Regions from separate parts of the Azotobacter chroococcum genome, predicted to be linked through region 1. Evidence: predicted binding sites of a transcription regulator. Region 1 holds the regulator's gene; the other holds the start of a gene.
The links. The regulator FliA, encoded in region 1, starts transcription of late flagellar genes. The targets are predictions, from matches to a motif close to CTAAAGTTTNNNNNNNNNNNGCCGNTAA.
Positions count from the first base shown of each region.

Region 2: a site for FliA is predicted at 8,948-8,975, ahead of topA (type I DNA topoisomerase). Genes of this name have one in related genera too.

Region 1 covers NZ_CP011835.1:2,047,420-2,058,940, forward strand. Annotated here, with positions in the region: gene flhF (flagellar biosynthesis protein FlhF) at 1-2,138, shown strand, start outside; gene ACG10_RS09525 (hypothetical protein) at 2,138-2,683, shown strand; gene ACG10_RS09530 (flagellar protein FlhE) at 2,680-3,114, shown strand; gene ACG10_RS09535 (RNA polymerase sigma factor FliA) at 3,298-3,993, shown strand; gene ACG10_RS09540 (PilZ domain-containing protein) at 4,070-5,767, shown strand; gene ACG10_RS09545 (flagellar protein FlaG) at 5,802-6,173, opposite strand; gene ACG10_RS09550 (hypothetical protein) at 6,268-6,513, opposite strand; gene ACG10_RS24735 (FliC/FljB family flagellin) at 6,596-8,107, opposite strand; gene ACG10_RS09560 (motility protein A) at 8,486-9,307, shown strand; gene ACG10_RS09565 (OmpA/MotB family protein) at 9,304-10,131, shown strand; rRNA gene ACG10_RS09570 (16S ribosomal RNA) at 10,535-11,521, shown strand, end outside.
Region 2 covers NZ_CP011835.1:1,275,593-1,287,113, forward strand. Annotated here, with positions in the region: gene ACG10_RS05900 (electron transfer flavoprotein subunit beta/FixA family protein) at 1-78, shown strand, start outside; gene ACG10_RS05905 (electron transfer flavoprotein subunit alpha/FixB family protein) at 80-1,009, shown strand; gene ACG10_RS05910 (integrating conjugative element protein) at 1,409-1,885, shown strand; gene pobA (4-hydroxybenzoate 3-monooxygenase) at 1,984-3,168, opposite strand; gene ACG10_RS05920 (helix-turn-helix domain-containing protein) at 3,335-4,246, shown strand; gene ACG10_RS05925 (MarR family winged helix-turn-helix transcriptional regulator) at 4,293-4,778, opposite strand; gene fadB (fatty acid oxidation complex subunit alpha FadB) at 5,086-7,233, shown strand; gene fadA (acetyl-CoA C-acyltransferase FadA) at 7,248-8,423, shown strand; gene ACG10_RS05940 (DUF1653 domain-containing protein) at 8,516-8,752, shown strand; gene topA (type I DNA topoisomerase) at 9,019-11,521, shown strand, end outside.

The DNA of each region.
Region 1 (11,521 bases):
AGCAGGCCGTCCAGGCGGCCGCCGCCGTTCCCGCCGCGCCGGCAAGGCCGGCCGCCCCCGCGGACTATCGTCAGGTAGCCACTGCCGCCCAGACCGGGCGACCCGCCGCGCCTCTGCCTACAGCGGTGGACCTCGACTTCGCCGCCCTCGGTCAGCGTCTGCTCGGCGAGATGCAGGACATGCGCGCCTTGCTCGACCGGCGGATGCAGGCCCCGGCGGCGAGCGGCGGCTGTCGCGGGCCGCTGCGCCAGCGCCTGCTCGGCGCCGGTTTCGGGCCCTGCCTGAGCGACGAGATCCTCGCCGGCCTGCCGGGCGAGCTGGCCACCGGCTCCGCTGCGGCGCCCGCCCTGCAGGCCTGGCTGGAACGCCAGCTGGAGGCGCGCCTGCCGGTGCTCGAGGACGAGGCCGGCCTGCTCGACGAAGGCGGGGTGATCGCCCTGGTCGGTCCCACCGGGGTGGGCAAGACCACCACCGCCGCCAAGCTCGCGGCGCGCTACGTGATGCGCCATGGCCCCGGCCAGGTGGCGCTGATCAGCACCGACAGCTTCCGCATCGGCGCCCACGAACAACTGCGCATCTACGCCCGCCTGCTCGACGTCGAGGTGCACACGCTGGCCGCCGTCGCGCCGCTCGAGCCGCTGCTCGCCGGCCTGGCCGGCAAGCGCCTGATCATCATCGACACGGTCGGCATGAGCCAGCGCGACCGGCGGCTGCTGACCCAGATCAACCAGCTCGGCGCCGCCGGGCGCCCGGTGCGGCTGATGCTGCTGCTCAATGCCGCCTGCCACGGCGATACCCTGGAGGAGGTGGTCGGCACCTACCAGCGCGCCGCCCTGGCCGCCGGCACCCGGCTGCGCGACTGCATCGTCAGCAAGTGCGACGAGGCCGCGCGGCTCGGCCCGGTGCTGGACATCCTGATGCGCCACGGTCTGCGCCTGAACTACCTGTCCAGCGGCCAGCAGGTGCCGGAGGACCTGCAGGTGGCTGAGGCCAGGCCGCTGCTGCAGCAGGCACTGGCGGTCAGCCAGCCGTCGCCGTTCGTTTCCGACGGCGAGGCCGAGGGCACCGGACGGCGACTCGACAGCTGGGCCCGCGGCCTGTTCGGCCGTGGCCGCAGCCTGGCCGCCGCGTTCGAGACGCTGCGCCGCGAGCTGGACGGCTTCGCCCTGCTGGAGCGCGCCTGGCGCCTGGCCGCCCTGCCGGCCGGCGTGCAGGGAGAGCGGCTGGCCCGGCTGCTGGAGGCGTGCGACGGCGAATCCGTCGACGCCGGCGCACCACGACAACTGCTCTGGGGCGGCGGCAAGCCGGTGCCCGGCGCCACCTGGAACATGCCGCTGCTGAGCCTGGACCCGGAGGGCCGCCTGCAGCTGCGTCCCTGGCTGGCCCATCGGCTGCCGAGCGGGCACGAGCAGCGTCTGGACTGGGCCTTCGAGCGCCTCCGGGCGCGCCGGCATTTGCTGCCGGCGGCGCCGGAGAGCGGACTCCTGCAGGCTCTGGCGCGGCTGCGCAGCCCCTGGATCGGCGCCGCCAGGCCCGGCAACCGGGTCGAGTTCCAAGGCGAGCGTCACAGCCTGGCCCGGCTGGCCGCCGTCGCCGAAGCCCACGACAGCCTGCAGTTGCGGCACCGCGGCCGGCCGCTGTGGCTGGAGCTGCGCCATCTGCCGGTCCGCCTGCGTGCCGCCGGCGAACGCGCCGGAGAAGCGATGCCCTGGCCGGTCGAGGCCTGGTTCGGCACCCTGCGCGATGGCGACAGCGGCCAGCCGCTCGGCCAGCGCCACTGGCTGGCCTGGTCGCCGGAGCCGGGCCGCCGGGCGCTCGCCGAACAGGCCGACGGGGTGCGCCTGCTGCTGGCCTGCGACGATCTGCCGGCGCTGACCCTGCGTGCCTGGCAGGCCCTCGGCGAGGTCCAGGGAGCCTTGCAGACGGAGCTGCGGCTATTCCTCGCCGCCGCGCTGGCCGCCGGCGCCAGCCGCCTGGACCGCTCCGCCGAAGACTGGGCGATGGACCTGCGTGCCCGGCTGGCCGGCCTGGGCGGCGGGCGGCGTCTGCGCGGCCCGGCCCAGCAGCTCGATGCCCTGCTGCATCTGCTGGCGGCCGGCGATGCCTTCCGCCAGCTCGGCGGCGAGTTCGAGCCCTGATGGCTGCTGCAGAGGATGGCGACGGCTTCGGCCCGCTCGACCAGGCCGCCGGGCTGCGCCGCTGGGCGGAGCAGCAGGGGGCGGGCGGCGGGGAGCCGTCCGTCGCCGCGCTGTCCTCAGGGATTCCCGAGGCGCCGCGCCCGACCCTGATGGTGGTCGGCCTGCCGAGCGGTGCGCAGCGCCAGCGTCTGGAGCGGGTGCGCCAAACCCTGCAACGCTGGCAGGCCAACGGCCATGCCTGGGTCGGCGATCCGGCCCGCTGGCAGCTGGTCGCCCTGGACGAGGACAGTCCGCACCTGCACACCCTGGCCTGCCAGCAGCCGCGCTGGGCCCTCTGGGTCGAAGGCGATCCGGACGGCTTCCGCCGCGCCTATCGGTGCCTGCGCCGCCTGCGCGAGGGCGGCGGGCCGACCCGGCTGCTGGTGCTGCATCCGGGCTTCGCCTCGCACGCGGGGCTGCTCGACAACCTGCGTCAGGCTGCGGGCGCCTTCCTCGAGATCGAGTTGCTGCTGCTGGCCGAGCGGCCGGAAGGCCATCCGGTATGACACCGGGCAGCCGCGCAAGGGCATTCGGTTCATGCCTTCCGGGCGGGCTGCTGGTCATCCTGTCGCTGCTCCTGCCGCTCTCTTTGCCCGCTGCGGAGGCCGCACCGGGCAGCTGGCAGGCGCGGATTCCCGGCCTGCGCCTCGCGGTGCCCGGCCGGGAGCGCGCGTCCGTCCCCCTGCAGCCGCCGGACCTTGCCCGGCAGCGGCGCCTTGCCGGGGTGCGCTGGCGTTTCGAGCTTCCGGCCGGCGCGGCGGTCCGCGCCTGGCTCTGCCATCCGGAACGCTGCATCGAGCTGCCCCGCAGCCGGGGGCGCAGTTCCGCGCTGGCCGGGCTGGATGCCGGGCAGCCGCTGCAGTTCCGCTTTCGCCTGGCGCCGCGTGGCGAAGCGCAGCAGGTCGGGGCAATCGAGCTGCTCGTCGAATACCGCTGAGAGGAGCATCCGCCGGCCATTTCGCAAAGCCCGGAATAGCCCGTTTCCCCGGCGACTGTTCGGAGCTTTCAGGGCTCTTCCGCGAGGCGAAAATGCCAAGCGGAGAGCCTCCGTTCGGCCAGGACCGGCCCCGGCAGCGCCGGATGGGGACAGGCCGTCTTTCGTCAGCTCCAGGTCAGTGGAATGTATACGGCACAGGGCAAAATCAGACAGCGCGACCTGCTCGAGCAGCACCTGCCGCTGGTGCGCCGGCAGGCCCTGAACCTGCAGACCAGGCTTCCGCCCAGCGTCGAGCTGGACGACCTGATCCAGGCCGGCACCATCGGTCTGCTCGACGCCATGTCGCGCTACGATGCCGGGCAGGGCGCGAGTTTCGCCACTTTCGCCAGCCAGCGCATCCGCGGCGCGATGCTCGACGAGCTGCGCAGCCGCGACTGGGTGCCGCGCAGCGTGCGGCGCAATGCCCGGGCCCTGGAAGACGCCCTGCGTCAGCTCGAGCAGCGCCTCGGCCGGCCCGCCGAGGAGCGCGAGATCGCCGCGGCCATGGGGCTGGAGCTGGCCGAGTACCGGCAACTGCTGCTGGACAGCAACGGCAGCCAGCTGCTGGCCATCGACGAGCTGGGTGAGGACGAGGTGGACGCGATGAGCGTCGGTCACTACGCCTCGCCCTTCGCCGAGCTGGCCGAGGGGCGCGACATGGAGCGGCTGGTCAAGGCCATCGAGGCGCTTCCGGAGCGGGAGAAGCTGGTGCTCGGCCTGTATTACCAGGAAGACCTCAACCTCAAGGAAATCGGCGCCGTGCTGGGCGTCAGCGAATCGCGCGTCTGCCAGCTGCACAGCCAGGCGGTGGCCCGCCTGCGCAAGGGGCTGGCCGGATAGCCGCCGTATGCCGGCTCGTGGTGGCCGGCGCAAGGGCACAAGAACAGGGCGCCGAAGGGAGGACGCCGGGCAGATCATGAAAATGGCACAGACCGACGATGCCTATGCACGCATCGACAATCCAGACGAATGTCGCGCGTTGCTCGAGCAGTTGTGCGAGCGGGGTGGCGCCCAGCTGGAGGGGCTCGCGCCGGACAATTCGTCCGTGCCCGTCCTGCTGATGGAGGTCGTCGCCGGGAGGCGGCTGATCCTGGACCTGACCACGGTGCCCGCCGTGGCTGCCCATCTGGAGGCGGGACAGGCGTGGCGGCTCGCCGGCTGGGTGGCCGGAACCCAGTTGCGCAGCGCACCGCTGGGCATGTGGCAGCGGCTGGCCGTGGCGGGCCGCGTTCAACTGGCCTGTGCCTGGCCGGAATGGCTGGAGACCCGGCATCGGCGGAGTACTTTCCGCGCCAGGCTCAACACCCACATGGTGGTGGATGTGGAGGTGCAGATGGGCGCCGGCGACCGTCCCTTCCACGGGCGCCTGCGGGACCTGTCGCTGGGCGGCTGCCAGGTCGAGCTGCCGGCCAGCGCCGCCCCCGACCTGCAGGTCGGACAGGATCTGCAGCGGCTCGGTTTGCGCTTTCCCAATGGCCAGCAACTGGAGCTGCGGGGCCAGATCCGCCATCGGCGGCTCAATGCCGGCTGGCAGACGCTCCGCTTCGGCTGTGCCTTCGCCGCTCTGGGGGCCGCGGATGAGCGGCGGCTCTGGTTCTATGTGCGGGAGATCGAGCGGGAAAGCGCCCGCAGCGGCATGGATGGCGATCCTTCGCGCATGCCCTCGCCGCTGTTCGTGCCCGCGGGCGAGGCGGCGCCCGGCGTCCAGCGTCCGCACGGGCTGGATTACGCGACGCCGATGGCCCGGCGTCTGGCGCGCCTGGCGGTGTACCTCAACGGTCTGCTGGTGCAGTTGCAGCAGGGGAGCGAGATCGACCCGGCGCAGCTGTCCTGGCATTGCGACTTTCTGCTCGGTCTGCTGCACGAGGAGCGCGAGGCCGTGCTGTTCGCGGTGAATTGCCTGGTGGACGACCCGCCGCTGATCCAGCACTGCATCGCCGTGGCCACGCGCCTGAGCGACCTGGCCCGCAGTCGCGGCCTGCCGCCCGATCTGGTCAAGAGCATCTGCGCCTGCGCCCTGGTCCACGACCTGGGCAAGGGACTGCTGCCGCCGTCGCTGGTGCGCAGCGACTCCTTCGACGACGGGCAGCGTACGGCCTTCGCGCAGCATGTGCCGTTGCTGCGCGAGCGGCTGGTGCGCTGCAAGTGGCTGGCCGAGGCGGTGATCAGGGGCGTCGTCGAAGAGATCAACGAGCGTCTCGACGGCAGCGGATACCCGCGGGGCCTGGGCGCCGGGCAACTCGGCGAGCTGGCGCGGATCGCCGCCGTCGTCGATGTGATCGACGCCATGGGACGGGTCCGCCCGGATCGCGCGGAGCAGACCATTAGCAGCGTCTACCGCCAGTTGATCGGCCGCGAGGGGCAACTCGACAAGCACTGGTGCCAGTATTACGCACGGCATTTCGGGCTGGTCCCGATCGGCTCGCTGGTGCGCTTCAGCGCGGGTGGCCTGGGCTGGGTCGAGCGCCTCGACCGCAAGGGCGCCATCCTCCAGGTCCGCTTGACCGATCAGCCCTCCCTGCGCGGCGCGACCCTCAGCGCGCCGATTTCGGGAAGCGAACTGGCCGCCCTGGGCCCCATCGAGGGCATCGTCCTGCCGGAGGCGAGCGACTGAGAAAGCCTGAGCGCAGTCCCAGGCAGGACTGCGCTCAGGCTTGTTCCCGCAGCAGAACCCCGCGCAGCTGTTCGAGGCTTTCGGCGATCCGCAGCACCTCCTCGCTGGGAATCTGCCGGATCAGCTCGCCGCTCTCGCGGTCGACGATCGCGGTGACCACCCGCGGCCCGGGCTCCTTCAGGTGGAACTCCACCCCGTAGTTGCCCAGCACCTCGTTGATGCGCTGCACCGGCTCGACCAGCTCCTCGCGGGCGACCAGCCCCGGCTGCGCGCCCTCGGCCTGCGCCGCGGCGCTGCCGGCGGCCGGCGGCAGCTCGTCCAAGGCGTTTTCCAGACGCTGGCGCGGCGTCAGATTGGTCAGGGGCGAATGGGGAAGGGTAGCGGCATCGTTCATGGGGGAACTCATGATCATATCCTCCGTAGCAAGCAGATAGGGCTATATGACCTCTCTATCGGATGCGGAAATGAAGTCTTGAGGCTCTGTCTGCACTCAATCTGGATCAATTCGTGTTTTTCCATGCAATCCCGTTCAACGGGTCGGAAAGGGTGGGCACGGTTCCAGGCGCTTCGTCGATATGGCGTTGCCGCTCCATAAGGGTGCGGCCCTGCAGTGCATGCAGGGCGATGTAATCCTCTTTCAGCGTCACAGTGCAGCCGGAAGCCTCGAACTGGTTCAGCAAATTCTGGATATCGGCGAGCAGGGCATCCAGTTCGCCGATGATGTGTAAACAGTCTTCCTCGCGCATGGGCATCGTTCCGCCTGTAAGGTTGCAAACAACAAAAAGGGCCGGCTTTCGCCGACCCTCTTTGGTACTGCTATGCCGGATATTAACCCAGCAGCGACAGCACGCTCTGCGGGATCTGGTTGGCCTGGGCCAGGACCGAGGTGCCAGCCTGTTGCAGGATCTGAGCCTTGGTCATGTTGGCCACTTCCACTGCGTAGTCGGCGTCTTCGATGCGCGAGCGAGCGGCGGAGAGGTTGGTTTCGTTGGTCTTCAGGTTGGTGATGGCCGAATCGAAACGGTTCTGGATGGCACCGAGGTCGGAGCGCAGGGTGTCAACTTCTTTCAGTGCGTTGTCCAGTGCTGCCAGGGGGTCCGCGGTCAACTGGTCGCCGAGGGTCACTGCACCGGTAGCGGTGTCGACTTCGGCCTCGTAGTAGACGTCGTTGCCGTCGGCGTCGGTACCCTTGACCACATAGCCGCTGCCGTCTTCCATGGCGAAGACTTGGGCGCTGTCGCCGACCAGGCTGGTGTCCAGGCCGGAGGTATCGATGGTGACTGCCGGGTCGGGGTTGCTGATCTGGTCAAGCGCAGTGCCTACCTCGGCATCGAGTGTGCCATCTGCAGCAGCGGAAGAGTCATAGCTTACAGTGCCGGCAGCGAAATCAACGGTTGCAGCGACATAGGTGTCAGCGCCGAGCTTGATGTGATAGTTGCCGTCGGACGTCAGATGCAGGGTCGGCTGGGCTGCAACATTGTCATCGCTGCGACCAGTGATATCGTCGGCCTGCATGACCACGCCGCCACCGACATGGACTTCCTGGCCAGCAGCGGCGGTTACGGTGCCGCCGGGGGCTGCTGCGGTGCTGGAGTCGAACTCCAGGGCATTGGTTGTCGTATTATAGGTGGCTGCAGCAACGGTGGCGCCGCCATCGGAGGAAACATACAGTTGATCTGGGTTCGCGTCGTCAACATAGACGGCCCAGGTAGCAGCGCCGGCATTGTCGGTGAAGCTGAAGTCTTCCAGATTGCGCGAAGCCGGAGCCAGTTCGGTCGTCGCAGTAGCTGCCAGATCCTCCGTGTTGAGGGTGTTGGTAACATCGAAGGAGGCCAGACCCAGAGTGGTCTTGTTGATTTCCTTCAGGTTGATGCTGATGCTTTCGCCATCATTGGCGCCGACCTGGATATTCAGGGTCTGCTCGGCATTCAGCACTTTGGTGCCGTTGAAATTGGTTTCCTGGGAGATGCGGTCGATCTCTTCCAGGCGCTGGTTGATTTCAGCCTGGATGGAGGCACGGTCTTCGGGGGAGTTGGTGTCGTTGGCTGCCTGTACGCTCAGCTCGCGGATGCGTTGCAGGTTGTCGTTGACCTGGTTCAGCGCGCCTTCGGCTGTCTGGGCGACGGAGATGCCGTCGTTGGCGTTGCGCTGGGCTTGGGACAGACCGGTGATCTGCGAGCTCATGCGGTTGGCGATGGCCTGACCGGCAGCATCGTCCTTCGCGCTGTTGATGCGCATGCCGGAAGACAGGCGCTCCATGGCGGTGGTCAGAGCGCTTTGCGATGCGCCCAGGTTCTTCTGGGCGATCATCGAGGTGATGTTGGTATTGATGACGGACATGTTGCGTTCCTTCTCTAAAGATTGAGCGCCAGAGGCGAGCTGCGCTGCGCGGTGGCTTCGCGGCTGGCGACAACGGCGCCGTTGGCCGTTATCCCGACTATCGGCGGGCGGGGCGGGAGCTTTAGGGGCGGGCGAGATTTTTTTGACGCGGTGCTTTGTCCTGTTTCTGTCGGCAGGCGTCGCTTTGTCCGGACACTGCTCAAAGAGTCTGTGGCGTACGTGCCTGCTGCGCCATGATCGGTGACGACTTCGCCAGGGAGATGCGCAGCCTGGCGGGCTTCGAAGCGCAGAGCATCGCCGCGTAGCGGGGCGTATTCAGAAAACCGCTCCACGGCCGATAGGTATCCAATCGAGCCTGTCGCATTTTCGGAGTCCCGCATGAATCCCTCAACGCTCATCGGCATGCTCGCCAGCATCGCGCTGCTGGCGGTGGTCCTGGTCTTTTCCGCCGAAGATCCGGCGCTGTTCATCGATCTGCCGAGTCTGGGTATCGTGCTGGTGGGCACCCTGGCGGCGACCTTCATCAGCTATCCGCTGGGCGAGGTGCTGCGGGTGTTCAGCCTGATCGGCACGGTGATGCGCAACGAGCGGCTATATAGCGAGGATGACATCGAGGAGCTGGTGAAGATCTCCCGGCTGTGGATGGGGGGCGATTTGCGCGCGGTGGAGAAGGAGTTGGGGCAGGTCAACAATCCCTTCCTGCGTACCGGGGTGCAGTTGGTGATCGACATGACGCCCGAGGAGGACATCCTCGAGCTGCTGCAATGGCGAATCTCCCGTCTGCGTGCCAAGGAGCATGCCGAGGCGCAGTTGTTCCGGGTGATGGCCGGCTATGCGCCGGCATTCGGCATGCTCGGCACGTTGGTGGGGCTGGTGAATCTGATGTTCCTGCTCGGCGACGGCGACATGACGGCTATCGGCCGGCAGATGGCGGTGGCGCTGATGACTACCCTCTACGGGGTGCTGCTCGCCAACCTTGTATTCAAGCCGGTGGCGGTGAAGCTGGAGCGGCGTACCGAGCAGCGGGTGGTGCTGATGAACATGGTGCTGCAGGGTATCTCCATGATGTGCAACAAGCGCAACCCGGGCCTGATGCGCGAGACGCTGAACTCGTTCGTCGCTCAATACCAGGATGAGATTCGCGATGGGGGGAGCGAGTCGCGCGACTCGGGGCCGGATGAGGGGAGCGCCCGGCAATGACCGAGCCATTGGAGAGTCCGGCCATCGGTTCCGTTGGCGCAGCGCGCAAGGCATTGCTGGAGCGTCAGCGTCAGTTGGAGCAGGAACTGGCTCAGGCTCGCCAGGCAACGCACATGGCCAGGCGCCAGACCGCCAATGCGGTCCGCGAGCCGGACTCCGAGGGGGGGACGGAAGGCTGGCTGATAACCTACCTGGACATGATGACTCTGCTACTGGTGCTGCTGGTGGTGATGCTGGCCTTCGCTGGCAAGGGCAAGGGGGCTGGAGAGCTGCCGCAGTCGCTCAAGCCGCTGTCCGAAGGCGTTTTGCCGGCTGGCAGCGGCCTGCTCGAGCAGGCCGGCCGATCTCTGCGCAACGGGGAGTCGGACTCTACCAGTAATCCCCTTCAAGGGCTGCCAGTGGATCAGCTGGGCAAGGATATCGAAGTGATCGTGAAAGAAGGCTCGGTGAGCTTTCGCATCAGCAGCGAGATCCTCTTCAGTTCCGCGCAGGTCGACCTGAGCCTGGAGGGGCTGCGCGTACTGCAACAGTTGGTTCCGGTGCTCAACAGCAGTCGGCATGGCATCGTGGTGGTGGGGCATACCGACTCGTTGCCGATCCGTAGCACGCGCTTTCCCTCCAACTGGGAGCTTTCCGGGGCGAGGGCCGGCAGTGTGGTGCGCTATCTGGAGTCCAACGGAGTTGCCCGCCAGCGCATGCGTGCAGTGGGCCTTGCCGATACCCGGCCGCTGGCCGACAACTCGACCCTGGAGGGGCGTGCCAACAATCGGCGGGTGGAGCTGATCCTGGAGACGCCGCAGGCTGCGGAAATGTCGGATGATTGAGAGGGAGAACGACTGGATAGTGAAAGAGTTCAATTAAAGGTTGACGCCCCGATTCGAGGCCCTATAATGCGCCCCACTTCCTCCGCAGGAGCTGCGTAAGCCCTTGAAAATCAAGGGGTTGGCTGCAGGTTCTGGAGGGTTGGGAAGGCAGGCGGTGGCGGTGAAGGAAAGTTCATCGAGGCGCTTGACAGGTTCGAAGGCTGCTGTAGAATGCGCGGCCTCGGTTGAGACGAAAGGCTCAAACGAAACGCTCTTTAACAAGTTGAATCAAGCAATTCGTGTGGGTGCTTGTGGATAAGACTGGTGATCGAAAGATTGTCAGCAACACAGGTAACACTCGTGAATTCATGAGTTTATTTGCGATTGCTGAGCCGAAATATGGATCCTTGGATCCTGTGGATTTGAACTGAAGAGTTTGATCATGGCTCAGATTGAACGCTGGCGGCAGGCCTAACACATGCAAGTCGAGCGGATGAGGGGTGCTTGCATCCCGATTCAGCGGCGGACGGGTGAGTAATGCCTAGGAATCTGCCCGATAGTGGGGGACAACGTTTCGAAAGGAACGCTAATACCGCATACGTCCTACGGGAGAAAGTGGGGGCTCTTCGGACCTCACGCTATCGGATGAGCCTAGGTCGGATTAGCTAGTTGGTGGGGTAAAGGCTCACCAAGGCGACGATCCGTAACTGGTCTGAGAGGATGATCAGTCACACTGGAACTGAGACACGGTCCAGACTCCTACGGGAGGCAGCAGTGGGGAATATTGGACAATGGGCGAAAGCCTGATCCAGCCATGCCGCGTGTGTGAAGAAGGTCTTCGGATTGTAAAGCACTTTAAGTTGGGAGGAAGGGCTGTAAGCGAATACCTTGCAGTTTTGACGTTACCGACAGAATAAGCACCGGCTAACTTCGTGCCAGCAGCCGCGGTAATACGAAGGGTGCAAGCGTTAATCGGAATTACTGGGCGTAAAGCGCGCGTAGGTGGTTTGGTAAGTTGGATGTGAAAGCCCCGGGCTCAACCTGGGAACTGCATCCAAAACTGCCTGACTAGAGTACGGTAGAGGGTGGTGGAATTTCCTGTGTAGCGGTGAAATGCGTAGATATAGGAAGGAACACCAGTGGCGAAGGCGACCACCTGGACTGATACTGACACTGAGGTGCGAAAGCGTGGGGAGCAAACAGGATTAGATACCCTGGTAGTCCACGCCGTAAACGATGTCGACTAGCCGTTGGGCTCCTTGAGAGCTTAGTGGCGCAGCTAACGCATTAAGTCGACCGCCTGGGGAGTACGGCCGCAAGGTTAAAACTCAAATGAATTGACGGGGGCCCGCACAAGCGGTGGAGCATGTGGTTTAATTCGAAGCAACGCGAAGAACCTTACCTGGCCTTG
Region 2 (11,521 bases), 770 kb from region 1:
GAGCGCCAGGCCGGCATCAAGGTGGGCTCGGTGGCCGAGCTGGTGGAGAAGCTGAAGAACGAGGCGAAGGTGATCTGAGATGGCAATCCTGGTAATCGCTGAACACGACAACGCGGTACTGGCGGCCGCAACCCTGAACACCGTCACCGCGGCCCAGGCCATCGGCGGGGATATCCATGTGCTGGTGGCCGGCAGCGGCTGCGCCGCGGTGGCCGAGAGCGCCGCGAAGATCGCCGGGGTGGCCAAGGTGCTGGTCGCCGACGACGCGGCCTACGGCCACCTGCTGGCGGAGAACGTCGCGCCGCTGATCGCCGGCCTGGCGAAGAACTACAGCCATGTGCTGGCGCCGGCCTCGACCAACGGCAAGAACTACCTGCCGCGCGTGGCGGCGCTCTTGGATGTCGACCAGATCTCCGAGATCGTCGCGGTGGAAAGCGCCGACACCTTCAAGCGGCCGATCTACGCCGGCAACGCCATCGCCACCGTGCAGTCCAGCGCGCCGATCAAGGTGATCAGCGTGCGTGCCACCGCCTTCGACGCGGCGGCGGGCGAGGGCGGCTCGGCCTCGATCGAGGCGCTGGCCGGTGCGGGCGAGGCGGGTAAATCGAGCTTCGTCGGCGAGGAGCTGGCCAAGTCCGACCGTCCGGAGCTGACCTCGGCGCGGGTGGTGGTCTCCGGCGGGCGCGGCCTGCAGAGCGGCGAGAACTTCCAGCTGCTCTATGCCCTGGCGGACAAGCTGGGCGCGGCGGTGGGCGCCTCGCGCGCCGCGGTGGATGCGGGATTCGCGCCGAACGACATGCAGGTCGGGCAGACCGGCAAGATCGTCGCGCCGGACCTGTACATCGCGGTGGGGATTTCCGGTGCGATCCAGCACCTGGCGGGGATGAAGGACTCGAAGGTGATCGTGGCGATCAACAAGGACGCCGAGGCGCCGATCTTCCAGGTGGCTGACTACGGGCTGGTGGCGGATCTGTTCGAGGTGCTGCCGGAGCTGGAGCGGACTCTCTGAACCGGCTCCCGCGGGGTGGGTTGGGCTGCAGGCCGCAACCTACCGACCGGCCGCCAGGCCGGCAATGGGATACCTGTCGGTATCCTTGACGGGTTACGCCGCTGCGCGGCTAACCCGCCCTACGAAAAATCCCTCGTCGACAATGGCTTGCAAGCGGCAGGCTGGGAAGCGCACGCAGCAGTTGGCGGTGTGCTGAGGGTCTTCGCGCCATTCCCCGCCGATTGCAGGGGTAACCGGATAGGCCTTGTCGTTGACAATTTCGCCGCGATCCATCGAATGCTCTACGGTTAGTCTGTCGGGCCAAGGGAATGGGCGACAGGGACGATCGACGGATGGTTCTGATTGGGGAACACTAGCCCGCGTGGCTGACGGCTCCTTCCTCCTGATGGCGAACGATTCATGACGGCGATGATCCTGATGAATACGTGGCGCAGACGGATGCTCTGTTGCGTCCTGGCCGGCCTGCTCCCGGCATGCACATCGGTGGGGCCGGGGCCGGGCGAGCGTCAATCCGAGCGTCCGAAACAGGCCGCCTCCCTGGCGCCGTGGGAGGCCGAGATGCTTCCGGTGGTTTCCTGGAGCCTGTCGCCCGGTCCGGTCGAGAGCCGTGCGATCGATGCTCCAGGCCTGCGGCCGGTGTTCCTGGTCGGCGATGACAGCCTGTCCAAGAGCTGGCTGAGGCTGCGGCGGGACCGGTTGCGGCGTCTGAACGCGCTCGGTCTGGTGGTGAACGTCGCTTCGCCTGCGGGCCTTGCGGAATTGCGCCGGCTGGCGGAGGGACTGCGGCTGATCCCGGTGACCGGCGACGACCTGGCGGCTCTGCTGGGGTTTTCCCATTACCCGGTGCTGGTCACCTCCACCTACATCGAACAATGACCATGGTCTCCGATGCCCTGGCCGGCTGAACGGCGAATCGCCCCGCCCGGCAGGGGGCTTTCCCTGTCGAGCGGGGCGGCTTCTTCGATGTGCCGGACTCAGGCGACCTCTTCGTAGGGCAGGCCGACGTAGTTCTCTGCGATGGTCACGCGGCCCGCTTCGGAGTTGAGAAAGTACTCGCGGTCGGCCAGCTGCATGCGCCTGTCGAAGGCGTCGCTGCCGGCGAAGTCGTGCAGCAGGTTGGTCATGAACCAGCTGAAGCGCTCGCCCTTCCAGACCCGGCGCAGGGCCAGCTCGGAATACTTCTCCAGCAGGTCGGTGCGGCCTTCCCGGTAGACCTTGTCCAGGATGCGGAACAGGTAGCAGACGTCGCTGCCGGCCAGGTTCAGGCCCTTGGCGCCGGTCGGCGGGACGATGTGCGCCGCATCGCCGACCAGGAACAGCCGGCCGTACTGCATGGGCTCGACCACGTAGCTGCGCAGCGGCGCGATGCTCTTCTCCAGCGACGGCCCGGTGACCAGCCTGTTCGCCACGTCGCCCGGCAGGCGGCGCTTGAGTTCGTTCCAGAAGCGCTCGTCGGACCAGTCCTCGACCTTCTCGCTCAGCGGCACCTGCAGGTAGTAGCGGCTGCGCGTCGTCGAGCGCTGGCTGCAGAGCACGAAGCCCAGGTCGGTGTGCGCATAGATCAGCTCCTCGTGGACCGGCGGCGTGTCGGACAGCAGGCCGAGCCAGCCGAACGGATAGACGCGCTCGTAATGCGACAGCACCTCGGCCGGGATGGTCTTGCGCGACACGCCGTGGAAGCCGTCGCAGCCGGCGATGTAGTCGCAGTCGATGCGCTGGGTCTGGCCGTCCTTCTCATAGGTGACGTAGGGCGTTCCGTCCTTGAGGCCGTACAACTGCACGTTCTCCGCCTCGTAGACGATCGGCGCGCCGCTGGCCTGGCGTGCGTCCATCAGGTCGCGGGTGACTTCGGTCTGGCCGTAGACCATCACCGTCTTGCCGCCGGACAGCCCCTTGAGGTCCAGGCGGATGCGCCGGCCCGAGCAGACCAGCTCGATGCCTTCGTGGACCAGGCCTTCGCGGTCTATGCGCTCGGCCACGCCGGCCTCGCGCAGCAGGTCGACCACGCCCTGCTCGAGCACGCCGGCACGGATGCGGCCGAGTACGTAGTCGGGGGTGTGACGTTCGAGGATCACGTTGTCGATGCCGGCCTTGTGCAGCAGCTGGCCGAGGAGCAGGCCGGACGGACCGGCGCCGATGATTGCCACTTGAGTCTTCATTCTTATTGTCTCTCTGGTTGGGGCCGGCCAGCCTGTGCAGGGCCGGCTTCGCTGAAGGCCTCTGCATTTTTGTTCAATGGATTCGCGAAAATAAGGTGATTTAGGCAGTATTACCGGTACTTTTGGATTATCCGTTCGGTTATCGAGCGAGAGGAGTTCGCGCCCCATGAAGTCGATCGCGCCCGATATCCCGGTGTTCAAGCTGTACGGGGAAGCGCTGGCCTGGCCGACGCCGGACCTGCTGCACTGCGAGTCGATTGCGCAACGCAGCAGCCTGCATCACTGGGAGATCAAGCCGCACCGCCATGCCGACCTGTTCCAGCTGCTCTACGTCCAGGAGGGCGAGGCGCTGGCTGAGGTGGAGAACCAGCGCCTGCGCCTGGCCGAGGCGGCGATCCAGGTGGTGCCGCCGCTCTGCGTGCACGGCTTCCGCTTCTCCGAGGACATCCAGGGCTACGTGCTGACCCTGGCCGCTCCTCTGGTGGCGCATCTGGAGGAGCTGCTGGGGCACAGCCTCGGAGTTCAGGGTGGCTTCGCCTGCCATCCGGCTGGCACGGACCGCGCCTGGCTCGATCTGCTGTTCGAGACGCTCTTTCGCGAGTACCGGGGGCACGAGCCGGGGCGCGAGCTGCAGCTGCAGTCGCTGGTCAACCTGCTGATGGTCTGGCTCGGCCGCCGCGAGCGTCGCCGCGCCGCCCCGCTCGGCGCCAGCGAGCGCAGTCGCCAGTACCTGGCGCGCTTCATGCGGCTGGTCGAGCAGCACTACCGCGAGCACCTGCCGGTGGACGAGTTCGCGCACCGCGTCGGGCTCTCCGGCGTCCACCTCAACAGCCTGTGCCGCCAGCTGGTCGGGCAGAGCGCCCTGCAGGTGATCCACCAGCGCCTGCTCTTGGAGGCCAAGCGCAACCTGATCTACACCGCCATGACCGTCAACGAGCTTTCCGATGCGCTCGGCTTCAACGATCCGGCGTACTTCTCGCGGTTCTTTCGCCGCCTCGCCGGACAGTCGCCGAAGGCCTTCCGCCAGACGGCGGTTGCCGGCAGTACGTCGTTGCCGAATCAGGACGATGAAGGGTGAGGAGGGAGCAAGACGGCGCGGCGCTTCCAGGCTGCGCCGGGCGGATTCAGCGGTAGATCTTGTGCAGCAGCCCGATCAGTTGCTGGCGCTCCTCGGCGCTGAGCGCCGCGGTGGCGTCCAGGTCGCTCTGCGCGGCCACCTCGCGCAGCTGTTTGAGCAGCGTTTCGCCGGCCTTGCTGAGAAAGATGCCGTAGGAGCGCTTGTCCGGCTTGCAGCGCACCCGCACCGCCAGTCCGCGGCTTTCCAGCTTGTTCAACAGGACCACCGCCTGCGGTGGCTCGATGGCCAGCGCGCGGGCCAGGTCGGCCTGCATCAGGCCGGCGTTCTGCTGGATGATCGCCAGGGCGGTGAACTGCGCCGGACGCAGGTCGAAGGCGCCGAGGCGGCTGACCAGATGCTGGAAGACCTTGAGCTGGGCGCGGCGCAGGGCATAGCCGATCAGCTCGTCGAGGGAGGCGTCCAGCGGGCCGTCAGCGGGCTGGGCGGCGGCCTGCGGATCGGCGGCCGGGGTGGGGCTGGACTTGCGGGGCATGGGGATGTGCGGTTCCGATTAGTTAATCTGCATAAAAATTCTGCAATGCCCGGCGGAAACTATCCAGAGGCAATCTTTCCCGCGTGCCACCTCTTGCCCAAAGGGGCGCTCGGGTGCTGAATGCAGCCATGGCCCGCCGTCGACGGTTCGTTGTCGTAAGAATGTCCGATGGCCGGCTCCCGGGCCGCGCAACTATCCTGAAACCAGCGCCGGGCAACGCTGTCCGCAAGCGATCCGGCTGCGGCGGTTCGCGTGATGCGCGGCCGGCCGACGTGGCCAGTGCAGCTTCTATTGGGAGAATCAGTCGATGATCTATAAAGGGAAAGCCATCCGGGTCCAGGCCCTGGGGGATGGCATCGTCGAGATGCAGTTCGACCTCGAGGGCGACTCCGTCAACAAGTTCAACCGCCTCACCCTGAACGAGTTCCGCCAGGCGGTGGACGCGCTGCGGGCGGAGGCCTCGCTCAAGGGCGTGCTGGTCACCAGCGCCAAGAGCATGTTCATCGTCGGCGCCGACGTCACCGAATTCCTCGAGCTGTTCCGCGCGCCCGAGGAGGAGCTGCGCGGCTGGTGCCTGGAGATCAACCGGATCTTCTCGGACTTCGAGGACCTGCCGGTGCCGACCGTGGTCGCGATCAACGGCATGGCCCTCGGCGGCGGCTTCGAGATGTGTCTGGCCTGCGACTTCCGGGTGATGGCCGAGTCGGCCAGGGTGGGCCTGCCGGAGGTCAAGCTGGGAATCAACCCGGGCTTCGGCGGCACCGTTCGCCTGCCGCGGCTGATCGGCAGCGACAACGCCATCGAGTGGATCGCCGCCGGCAAGGAGAACGGCGCCGCCGAGGCACTGAAGGTCGGCGCGGTGGATGCCGTGGTCGCCGACGAGCGGCTGCGCGAGGCGGCCCTCGACCTGGTGCGCCGGGCCGCCGCCGGCGAGCTGGATTTCCAGAGCCGCCGCCAGCCGAAGCTGGAGCCGCTCAAGCTCGGCAACATCGAGCAGATGATGGCCTTCGAGAGCGCCAAGGCCTACGTGGCCGCCCAGGCCGGCCCGCACTACCCGGCGCCCCTGGCCGCGGTGAAGACCATCCAGAAGGCCGCCAACTCCGGCCGCGAGGCCGCCCTGGAGATCGAGGTCGGCGGCTTCGTCAAGCTGGCCGCCACCTCGGTGGCGCAGAGCCTGGTCGGGTTGTTCCTCAACGAGCAGGAGCTCAAGCGCAGGGCCAGGAAATACGACAAGAACGCCCGCGAGGTGAAGCTGGCGGCGGTGCTCGGTGCGGGCATCATGGGTGGCGGCATCGCCTACCAGTCGGCGCTCAAGGGCACGCCGATCCTGATGAAGGACATCCGCGAGGAGTCCATCCGCCTGGGCCTGGCCGAGGCCGACAAGCAGCTCGGCAAGCGGGTGGAGAAGGGACGGATGACGGTGCGGCAGATGGCCGAGGTGCTCAATGGCATCCGCCCGACCCTGTCCTACGGCGATTTCGGCCAGGTCGACCTGGTCATCGAGGCGGTGGTCGAGAAGCTCGAGGTCAAGCAGGCGGTGCTTGCCGAGGTGGAGGCCCAGGTGAGGGAGGATTCGGTGATCGCCTCCAACACCTCGACCATCTCCATCAGCCGGCTGGCCGGCTCGCTCGAGCATCCGGAGCGCTTCTGCGGCATGCACTTCTTCAACCCGGTGCCGCTGATGCCGCTGGTCGAGGTGATCCGCGGCGAGCGCACCAGCGAGCAGACCATCGCCACCACCGTCGCCTACGCGCGCAAGATGGGCAAGACCCCGATCGTGGTCAACGACTGCCCGGGCTTCCTGGTCAACCGCGTGCTCTTTCCCTACCTCTCCGGGTTCACCCGGCTGTTGGCCGCCGGCATCGACTTCCAGCGCATCGACCGGGTGATGGAGGCGTTCGGCTGGCCGATGGGGCCGGCCTACCTGCTCGACGTGGTCGGCATCGACACGGCGGTGCATGCGCGCAACGTGCTCGCCGAGGGCTATCCCGAGCGGATGAAGGAGGAGGGCGACACCGCCATCGACGTGCTGCTGCGCGCCGGGCGCCTGGGCCAGAAGAGCGGCGCCGGCTTCTACGCCTACGAGCGCGACGGCAGTCCCAAGCCGAAGAAGCTGGAGGACCCGCAGGTGGCCGAGCTGCTCCGCCCGCTGGTGCGCGAGACGCGCGAGCTGGACGACGAGGAGATCATCAACCGCCTGATGCTGCCGCTGTGCCTGGAGACGGTGCGCTGCCTGGAGGAGGGCGTCGTCGAGTCGGCCGCCGAGGCGGACATGGGCCTGATCTACGGCATCGGCTTCCCGCCCTTCCGCGGCGGTGCGCTGCGCTACCTCGACGCCCTGGGCGTCGCCCGTTTCGTCGAGCTGGCTGACCGCCACGCCGACCTGGGGCCGCTCTACCAACCGACCGAAAAACTGCGCGACATGGCCCGTCAGGGCCAGACGTTCTTTGCCTGAGGGGGAGCCGAGTCATGAGTCTGAATCCGAAAGACGCGGTCATCGTCGACTTCGCCCGTACCCCGATGGGTCGTTCCAAGGGCGGCATGCACCGCCACACCCGCGCCGAGAACCTTTCGGCGCATCTCATCACCCAACTGCTCGAGCGCAACCCGCAGATCGACCCGGCGGAAGTCGAGGATGTGATCTGGGGCTGCGTCAACCAGACCCTGGAGCAGGGCTGGAACATCGCGCGCATGGCCGCGCTGCTGACCCCGATTCCGCACAGCAGCGGCGCGCAGACCGTCAACCGCCTGTGCGGCTCTTCGATGAGCGCGCTGCACAGCGCGGTGCAGGCGATCCAGACCGGCAACGGCGAGGTGTTCGTGGTCGGTGGCGTCGAGCACATGGGGCACCTGCCGATGACCCACGGGGTCGATCCGAATCCGCGGCTGTCCTTGCAGGTGGCCAAGGCTGCCGGGATGATGGGCCTGACCGCCGAGATGCTGGCCATGATGCACGGCGTGAGCCGCGAGCAGCAGGACACCTTCGCCCTGCGCTCGCACCAGCGGGCGCATCGCGCCACGCTCGAGGGCCACTTCGCCGAGGAGATCGTGCCGACCGAGGGCCACGACGAGCACGGCCTGCTGCGGGTCTTCGAGCAGGACGAGACGATTCGCCCGGACACCACCCTGGAGGGGCTGGCCAAGCTCAAGCCGGTGTTCAACCCGAAGAGCGGCACCGTCACCGCGGGCAGCTCCTCGCAGATCACCGACGGCGCCTCCTGCATGATCGTCATGTCCGGCCAGCGCGCCCGCGACCTGGGCCTCCAGCCGCTGGCCGTGGTGCGCGCCATGGCAGTGGTCGGGGTCGATCCGTCGATCATGGGCTACGGTCCGGTGCCGGCCACCCAGAAGGCGCTGGCGCGGGCCGGGCTCTCCATGGCCGACATCGACTTCGTCGAGCTCAACGAAGCCTTCGCCGCCCAGGCCATTCCGGTGCTCAAGGACCTCAAGCTGCTCGATGCGCTGGACGACAAGGTCAACCTGCACGGCGGTGCGATCGCCCTGGGCCATCCCTTCGGCTGCTCCGGGGTGCGGATTTCCGGCACTCTGCTGAACATCATGCGCCAGAAGGGCGGCACCCTGGGGCTGGCGACCATGTGCATCGGTCTCGGCCAGGGCATCGCCACCGTCTTCGAGCGGGTCTGACGCCCTGCGTGGCACTTGCGGGGACGGGGCCTTGTGCCCCGCTCCCGCTGTCCCGCGTCTCTTCGGTGCATCCACCCTACCTGGAGAACGCCATGACCGTGCAACCTGGTCTCTACCGGCATTACAAGGGCGCCGAATACCGTGTGCTCGGCGTGGTCCGGCACTCCGAGACCGAGGAGGAGCTGGTGCTCTACCAGGCCCTGTACGGCGATTTCGGGCTGTGGGTCCGGCCGCTGGCGATGTTCGCCGACAACGTCGAAGTTGACGGTCGCCAGATGCCGCGCTTTGCTTTGATTCGAGCGGAAAGCGCGACTTTTCCGGCCATGTAGGCCACAAGTACGGCCGTGCCGCCCTTGACCGCACATCGGCGGCCACTATATATAGCGCCGAGCTAGAGCCTTGCGGTCGGTTGGTTGAATCACTTTCGGCATCCGAGGCCCTGATACTGCGTTGCCGCTCCTCGCCATAGCCTGGCTATGACCCGTCACAGCGCCTTGTCTCGGAATCTCCCTCGGCCGGACTTGCTCAAGCACCGGCTCGGCGGGCCGATAGACGCTCCCCGCTTTCATCTCTCGAATTAGGAATACTCCGATCCATGGGTAAATCGCTGGTCATCGTGGAATCCCCGGCCAAGGCCAAGACCATCAACAAGTACCTGGGCAGCCAGTACGTGGTGAAGTCGAGCATCGGCCATATCCGTGACCTGCCCACCAGCGGCTCGGCCAGTACCGCCAGGGAGCCGGCCAAGCGTGGCAAGAGCACGGCCGAGGCGCCGGCGCTGTCGCCCAAGGAGAAGGCCAAGCGACAGCTGTTCGCGCGCATGGGGGTCGATCCCGAACACGGCTGGAAGGCCCACTACGAGATCCTGCCGGGCAAGGAGAAGGTGGTCGACGAACTGCGCCGCCTGGCCCAGGAAGCCGACACCATCTATCTGGCCACCGACCTGGACCGCGAGGGGGAGGCCATCGCCTGGCACCTGCGCGAGTCCATCGGCGGCGACGACAGCCGCTACAAGCGCGTGGTGTTCAACGAGATCACCAAGAAGGCGATCCAGGAGGCCTTCGCCCAGCCGGGCGAGCTGGACATCAACCGGGTCAATGCGCAGCAGGCGCGGCGCTTCCTCGACCGGGTGGTCGGCTACATGGTTTCGCCGCTGCTCTGGCAGAAGATCGCCCGCGGGCTGTCCGCCGGCCGCGTGCAATCGGTGGCGGTGAAGCTGATCGCCGAGCGCGAGCGGGAGATCCGCGCCTTCATCCCCGAGGAGTTCTGGGAGATCCATGCCGACCTGGGCACCGCCAAGGGCGCCCAGGTGCGCTTCGAGATGGCCAGGGAGAACGGCGAGGGCTTCCGCCCGCTCAACGAGGCCCAGGCGCTGGCCGCGCTGGAGAAGCTCAAGGCCTCCAGCTACCGGGTGGCCAAGCGCGAGGACAAGCCGACCCGCAGCAAGCCCTCGGCGCCCTTCATCACCTCGACCCTGCAGCAGGCGGCGAGCAACCGTCTGGGCTTCTCGGTGAAGAAGACCATGATGATGGCCCAGCGCCTGTACGAGGCCGGCTACATCACCTACATGCGGACCGACTCGACCAACCTCTCGGCCGATGCCCTGGAGATGGCGCGCGGTTTCATCGAAGGCGAGTTCGGCGCGCAGTACCTGCCCGCACAGCCCAATCTCTACACCAGCAAGGAGGGCGCCCAGGAGGCCCACGAGGCGATCCGCCCCTCCGACGTCAACCTGCAGCCGACCCAGCTGTCCGGCATGGAGCGCGACGCCGAGCGGCTCTACGAGCTGATCTGGCGCCAGTTCGTCGCCTGCCAGATGCCGCCGGCCGAATATCTGTCGACCAGCGTCAGCGTCCAGGCCGGCGCCTTCGAGCTGCGCGCCAAGGGCCGCATCCTCAAGTTCGACGGCTACACCCGCGTGCTGCCGCAGCTGGCCAAGCCCGGTGAAGACGACGTACTGCCGGACATGGCCGAGGGCGAGGGCCTCGACCTGCTCAAGCTCGACCCCAGCCAGCACTTCACCAAGCCGCCGGCGCGCTACAGCGAGGCCAGCCTGGTCAAGGAGATGGAAAAGCGCGGGATCGGCCGGCCCTCCACCTACGCGGCGATCATCTCCACCATCCAGGAGCGCGGCTACGTGACCCTGCAGAACCGCCGCTTCCATTCCGAGAAGATGGGCGACATCGTCACCGAGCGCCTCGCCGAGAGTTTCGCCAACCTGATGGACTACGGCTTCACCGCCAGCATGGAGGAGCATCTGGACGACGTGGCTCAGGGCGAGCGCGACTGGAAGCACCTGCTCGACGAGTTCTACGGCGACTTCAGGAAGAAGCTGGACATCGCCGAGTCCAGCGAGGCGGGCATGCGCGCCAACCAGCCGACCCTGACCGACATTCCCTGCCGTGAATGCGGCCGGCCGATGATGATCCGCACTGCCTCGACCGGCGTGTTCCTCGGTTGCTCGGGCTACAGCCTGCCGCCCAAGGAGCGCTGCAAGTCGACCATCAACCTGATCCCGGGCGACGAGATCGCCGCGGACGACGAGGGCGAGTCCGAGTCGCTGCTGCTGCGCAACAAGCGCCGCTGTCCGAAGTGCGGCACGGCGATGGACGCCTATCTGCTCGACGAGCAGCACAAGCTGCACATCTGCGGCAACAATCCGGACTGCTCCGGGTACGAGATCGAGGAAGGCCAGTACCGGATCAAGGGCTACGAGGGCCCGAGCCTGGAGTGCGACAAGTGTGGCAGCCAGATGCAGCTCAAGACCGGCCGCTTCGGCAAGTTCTTCGGCTGTACCAACGCCGCCTGCAAGAACACCCGCAAGCTGCTGAAGAGCGGCGAGCCGGCGCCGCCGAAGATGGATGCGGTGAAGATGCCGGAGCTGCGCTGCGAGAAGGTCGACGACGTCTATGTGCTGCGCGACGGCGCCTCCGGCCTGTTCCTCGCCGCCAGCCAGTTCCCGAAGAACCGCGAGACCCGCGCGCCGCTGGTCCTGGAGCTGCTCCCGCACCGGGACGAGATCGACCCGAAGTACCACTTCCTGCTGGATGCTCCGGCCAAGGACCCGGAAGGCCGCCCGGCGGTGATCCGCTACAGCC